DNA from 2 places in the Marinomonas sp. 15G6-16 genome. Region 1 is predicted to be linked to the other one. Evidence: predicted binding sites of a transcription regulator. Region 1 holds the regulator's gene; the other holds the start of a gene.
The links. Region 1 encodes sigma-54, which starts transcription at its own class of promoters, with help from an activator protein. Its sites were predicted from a motif close to TGGCACNNNNNTTGCTNT; they were not measured.
Positions count from the first base shown of each region.

Region 1 (3,131 bases):
ACTTACCACAAGAAGCCTCCATTTTTAGAAAAATGTCTGTTGAAGACAATATTTTAGCGATTTTAGAAACACGCAAAGAACTCACAAAAGCCCAGAAAAAATCCAGGCTTGAAGATTTATTAGAAGAATTTCATATTACCCATATCAGAAAGAACTTAGGCATGGCCTTATCTGGTGGCGAGAGACGCCGCGTAGAAATTGCACGAGCACTAGCAATGAATCCAAAGTTCGTTCTCTTAGACGAACCCTTCGCTGGTGTTGACCCTATTTCTGTTGGCGATATCAAACTTATTATTAAACACTTACAAGAAAGCGGCATTGGCGTTCTAATCACAGATCACAATGTCAGAGAAACCTTAGACATCTGCGATAAAGCTTATATTGTGGGTAACGGATATATCATTGCTTCTGGTGATGCCAGTACAGTTATTAACAATGAACAGGTAAAAAAAGTCTATTTAGGTGACGACTTCCGCCTGTAACCCCTTATCATTACTGCAGAAAGGGAGTAGTATGCATAACTCGTTCCAATTCACTCAAATAAAAAGAGTTGCTCCATGAAGCAGTCTTTACAGTTAAAACTCGGTCAACAGCTGACCATGACACCTCAGCTACAGCAAGCGATACGTTTGTTGCAGCTTTCTACGCTGGATCTTAAACAAGAAATTCATGAATTTCTTGAGTCAAACCCTCTTCTTGAACTTGACGATGACGAACAAGGACAAGTAGAAGCACCAGCCAGCATCGAATCCAAAAGCACACCAGAAACACCTGATGTCAATACAAGTGAAGAAGCTCGTGTTGAATCAGAATGGACAGAAAGCATTCCTGAAGAGCTCTCAATAGACAGCAACTGGGATGACACCTATCAAAGCTCTGCCGCGATCAGCGACAACAATAGCTATGAAGGTGACGGCGACTTCGAAAGCCGTAATGCGCCAGCAGAAAGCATACAAGACCACTTAATCTGGCAATTAAATTTAACTCACATGTCTGATAGAGACATTGAGATTGCATACGCAATTATTGAATGCGTACAGCCAGATGGTTACCTAAGTATTACACCAGACGATATCTGCGAGTCTCTTTCTATCGAACTAGAAGAACTTGATATAGAAGAAGTCATGGCCGTCCAACATAGACTGCAGCGTTTTGATCCTATAGGTGTTTGTTCTACCGATCTACGGGACTGCCTCTTAGTTCAGTTAGAAGCGTTTCAAAACCATCCTTTATACAAAAGCACGCACAACCTGATTGACAATTATTTGCCACTTCTCGGTAGTCGTGACTTTGCGCAATTAAGCAGAAAAACAAAGCTCAAAGACGAAGCTCTCAAAGAAGTTGTTAGCCTAATACAGCAACTTAATCCTCGTCCAGGCTCTGTTATTGATGCAGACGATACGGACTATGTCATTCCAGATGTTTCTGTCAAAAAGCGCAATGGCAGTTGGCAAGTAGAGCTAAATAACGACGCTTTGCCGCCAGTCAAAATAAACGAAACTTATTCTGCTATGGCTAGCACCGCATCAACACCCGAGGACGCGAGCTATATTAAGACGTCATTACAAGAAGCCAAGTGGTTCATGAAAAGTCTACAAAGCCGAAATGAAACCCTACTGAAAGTTGCCAGCTGTATTGTAAGCCGTCAAATTGACTTCTTTGAATTAGGTGAAGAAGCCATGAAACCCATGGTACTTCATGATGTGGCAGAAGAAGTCGGCATGCACGAATCGACAATATCTAGGGTGACAACTCAAAAATACATACACACACCAAAAGGTATTTTTGAACTTAAATATTTCTTCTCTAGCCATGTCAACACAGCATCTGGCGGTGAATGCTCTTCTACAGCGATACGAGCCATGATTAAAAAGCTAGTAACAGATGAGCCAGCGAAAAAACCTTTAAGCGATAATAAACTAGCGACTATTTTGGCAGACCAAGGCATACAAGTTGCCCGTCGTACTGTCGCAAAATACCGCGAGGCGATGAACATACCGCCATCCAATGAACGCAAGCGATTGATCTAAACGGACACTATTTTACCATGCCATTAAAATCATTATTGAAAGCAGAACTTGTCTTTGCAAAACAAGAGATTGTCAGCAAAAAACGCGTTCTTGAGAACTTAGCGGAAGTCGCATCTAACAAACTGCATTGCGATAACGAAGCGGTTTATGACGCTTTGTTAGGCCGAGAAAAACTTGGTAGTACTGGTATAGGAAATGGTATAGCCATCCCTCATTGCCGTTTGGAGTCTGCTAATCATACGGCAATCGTTGTGATGTCATTACAAAATCCGATTGACTTTGATGCTATTGACAAAAGAGCGGTAGATTTGATCTTCGCCCTCATCGTTCCACCTCACGAGTGCGACTCTCATTTATCGACATTGGCGCAAATTGCAGAATTAGCACAATCGCCACAATCTTTAGATAAACTAAGAACCGCTCAAACAAACGAAGAGCTATTCAATATATTTGATTCGTTAATATAGGAAACATGCATGCAAGAAGAGTCTATTACTATCATCAACAAACTTGGCTTGCATGCTAGAGCAGCAGGAAAGCTTGTCGAAACAACTTCTCGCTTCTCCTGTGATATTACCATCGAAAAAGAAGGTCGTAACGTCGACGGAAAAAGCATTATGGCAATGATGATGCTCGCTGCAGGAAAAGGCACCGAAATTCATATTAAAACCAATGGAGATGACGAAGAAGACGCTCTAAAAGCCATAGTAGAACTGATCAATAATCGTTTTGGTGAAGATGAGTAACACTTTATATGTCAGAGAAAGCAACTCTAACTAACCATCTGCAGACAGTCACCGAATCTCTTGAATCCGGTGCCACCATGCAAATCCGTTATTTACTTAACGGTGCGCTACCTGCGCAGGACGTTGCTCGATTACTCGAATCCTCCCCGCCTAAAGAGCGAAAGCTTTTATGGGAGCTAATTAACTCAGAAAACCAAGGCGAAGTACTACAATACCTAAGTGAAGATATCGGCGCTCAATTCATGAAAAACATGGATACCGAGCGACTGATAGAGCTCTCGGAAAATTTCGAAAGCGATGACTTAGCCGATTTATTACAACACCTACCTGAAACCGTTGTAAAAGAAGTTCTTGC
Region 1 covers NZ_CM147916.1:3,135,757-3,138,887, reverse strand. The annotation lists gene lptB (LPS export ABC transporter ATP-binding protein) at 1-482, shown strand, start outside; gene AC0L46_RS14855 (RNA polymerase factor sigma-54) at 558-2,030, shown strand; gene ptsN (PTS IIA-like nitrogen regulatory protein PtsN) at 2,048-2,497, shown strand; gene AC0L46_RS14845 (HPr family phosphocarrier protein) at 2,507-2,776, shown strand; gene mgtE (magnesium transporter) at 2,785-3,131, shown strand, end outside.

Region 2 (3,131 bases), 700 kb from region 1:
CTTCTGTTGCTCTGTCCAAGCCGATGATGATTTCAGAAAGGTAAGGAACCTGTTGCAAATGCTTAATGATATTCGGCATTGCGTCTGTTTCTAATTCAGAATATAGGCAAGGCAAAATAAGAGACATAGGACGTGTTTTTGCAAACTCGCACAACTCTTTCTCCATTTCCTCTAACGGGCGGTTCGCCAAGTTATGGAGTGTCGTAATGATGCCGTTCTGATGAAAATCGCCCATGAAAATCTCCTAATAAAATACAAATAATAATTTTTGTTTGAGTAAAACTGAAAACAAGAAAGCTAAATAATGCCTTGTTTGCTTAATACTAAATCTATGGCTTGCGCCCAACCTTCCGGTCCATAACCATCCGTCAACCAAGCATCGATACGATTAGGGACTTCTGGTGGCGCATGCACTGGTGAACGTATAACAACCGGAATGTCGGCTTCGCTTAACATGCCAATGTCATTTTCACCGTCGCCCAACGCCATGGTGGTAATTTCCTCGTCACTTTGGCTGGCGTATAAATCGGTTAGCCAAAGCATGGCATTGGCTTTATCGCAGTGTTTGCCCATTAAATGTGAGAAACGACCGCCTTTTTGAATTTGCACACCAAAAGGCGCTAGGTATTCTCTTAACTGGTTTAATGCCACGTTTGAATCTGTCCACACCATAGGTTCAGTGAATTCTCGTTGCATGGCTAATGTGGCGTTTTCTTCACTCAAGCCGGTTAATGTCATCAGCTCTTGGCAGGAAATATCGCTGAAACGCTTGAAGGTGTAGTTGTCTTTTTGGCTGTCGGTTAGCTCAATCAGAGTGCTGCGCTTAGGGCCAAAGGCTTTGACCCAATAGTCGCCACAATCTTCTAATTCTTCATCGATAAAAAGGGATAAATGCTTAGGAATATAAACAGCAGAGCCATTCTCTACGATGAAAGGGTCTTGGTGATCCAACGCTTCTCGCAAAGAAAGTAATTCATGAAATGTCTTGCTGGTATTGATAACACAAGGAATAGAAAAGGTTTTTAACGACTGTAATGCCGTTTGTGCGGGAACAAAACTGTATGTGTGATGGTCAAGTAAAGTGCCATCTAAATCCGAAAATACTAAAAGACTCGTCATGTAGATTCCATATTTAGGCGACCAAAAATAACTGGTCGGCGTTACTGTTAGGCTTGCAAAACTGGTGCCAGTGATTGAAACTGGCCGAATTTCTCCAACTAAGGTACTGGTTCAGGTTAACTGAACTTTTAAACAAATAAATGACAGCTTCACTACGGTTATATGTCTTAATTGCTCTCTCCTTATTAGCCTTCGCGGCCAACTCCATACTCTGTCGATTAGCGTTAGATGGCGGATTAATTGACCCAGCAAACTTCACCATGTTGCGCTTAGTCAGCGGTGCTATCACCTTGGCATTGCTTTGTGTTTTGCAAAGCATGAAGCAAAACAGCACCTCTCTAAAAAAGGTGTGGTTAGAGGGTAGTTGGTTATCTGCGTTTTCGCTGTTTATTTATGCGATTGGCTTCTCTTACGCTTACGTCACATTAGAGACAGGGATTGGCGCGCTGATACTTTTTGGTGCTGTTCAACTAACACTGATTCTGATGGCGGTTTGGGCAGGGCAGAAGCTTAAATCCCTTGAGTGGATCGGCTTACTCGTTGCCTTTGCGAGCTTTGTGTATTTGGTCTTCCCAACCTTGTCTTCGCCTTCATTGGTTGGCTTTATCTTAATGACATTCGCAGGCATTGCTTGGGGGCTGTACACTTGGCGCGGGAAGATTTCTTCACTGCCATTATTCGCCACTGCATCCAACTTCATACGCACCGTACCTATCCTAATTATTGCTTTGATATGTATTGGTTTTTTGGAAGACTACAGCTTAACAACCGCCAGTTCAGAAGGAATATTATTCGCCATTGTTTCAGGTGCTTTAATGTCAGGTGTTGGCTACGCACTTTGGTACGCTGTACTGCCTTCACTTAGCGCTTCTTTAGCGGCTGTTTTGCAATTGTTAGTGCCAATTATCGCAACGATTGGCGGCGTTATTTTCGCCAGCGAAGCCGTGACTTTGCATCTCATTATTGCAACCGCAGGTGTATTAGGTGGGGTTTTGTTGGTCATCTTAGGGAAAAAGAAAAAAGCTTGAATTGCTCTTTTTTGGTGCAATAAATTCCCGTCGCATCAAAATAGACAAACCTGTGAATCAAAACAGGGTGCTTAAAAAAGCATTAAAATGAACTCAAAAAGCCAAACTCATGTTTGGCTTTTTTCTGCCTAAATAAAGCGAAAGGAACTTTATAGAGAGATAAGCGTTCTTAATAAAACTCGGTAAACATAAGAGAAAGAATGATGAAAAGTAGAATGTTAGCTCAATGGTTTTTCTTTGTAGTATGTATTTTATCTGGTTCTGTAATGGCGAATGAACCTGTGAGTACAGGGTATTGGAGCAACTCGGCCATCGGCGGGCACGATGTATTAGATTATTATCGTGAAGGTGTTGAAGGCAGCAGCCCAGTGGCGAAAGGCTCGAAGCAATTTGTGGTGACATGGAACGGTGCAGAGTGGCGTTTTGCAAGCCAAGCATCGGCGGATAAATTTTCCGCTGCCCCTGATAAATACGTTCCCCGTTACAATGGTTTTTGTGCCAATGCACTGGCGTTAGGTGAGGGTTTAATTCCTACTAGCGGTCAGGTTTGGGAATTTTTCGGAGAAGAACTGCATTTGTTTTTTGCAGAACGCGGCCGCCAAAGATGGCTAAATGGCGATTGGAAAACTTACCAAGTCCAAGCGGATAAAGCTTGGCAAGCTTCTCTTGATTAATGTGATATTAACCTACAGGGTTGCGTTGAAAAGCGGAACGAATTAAGCCAAGGCCAGCGATAGAAAACAGAACAGCCGTCATGCCATTGATCCAGCGTTTGGCTTTTTGATAAGCGCCCATGATTCCTTTAAATGAAAAACAAATGGAATAAAGGGAGTTGACTACAAATCCAAGCACCACACAAAGAGCAAACGCCGCTAATAATGCGAAAATATCATCATTGCTTCCCATACCTACCGATAATGCCGCCATCCATGCAATGACAGATTTAGGGTTAGATAGATTCAAAATTAAGCCACGCATAAACCA
Region 2 covers NZ_CM147916.1:601,821-604,951, reverse strand. The annotation lists gene AC0L46_RS02940 (glycosyltransferase family protein) at 1-235, opposite strand, end outside; gene AC0L46_RS02935 (HAD-IIB family hydrolase) at 298-1,119, opposite strand; gene AC0L46_RS02930 (DMT family transporter) at 1,260-2,147, shown strand; gene AC0L46_RS02925 (YHS domain-containing (seleno)protein) at 2,348-2,821, shown strand; gene AC0L46_RS02920 (LysE family translocator) at 2,829-3,131, opposite strand, start outside.
Region 2: AC0L46_RS02935 (HAD-IIB family hydrolase) is a predicted target of sigma-54. The motif match lies at 1,172-1,189, and genes of this name have one in related genera.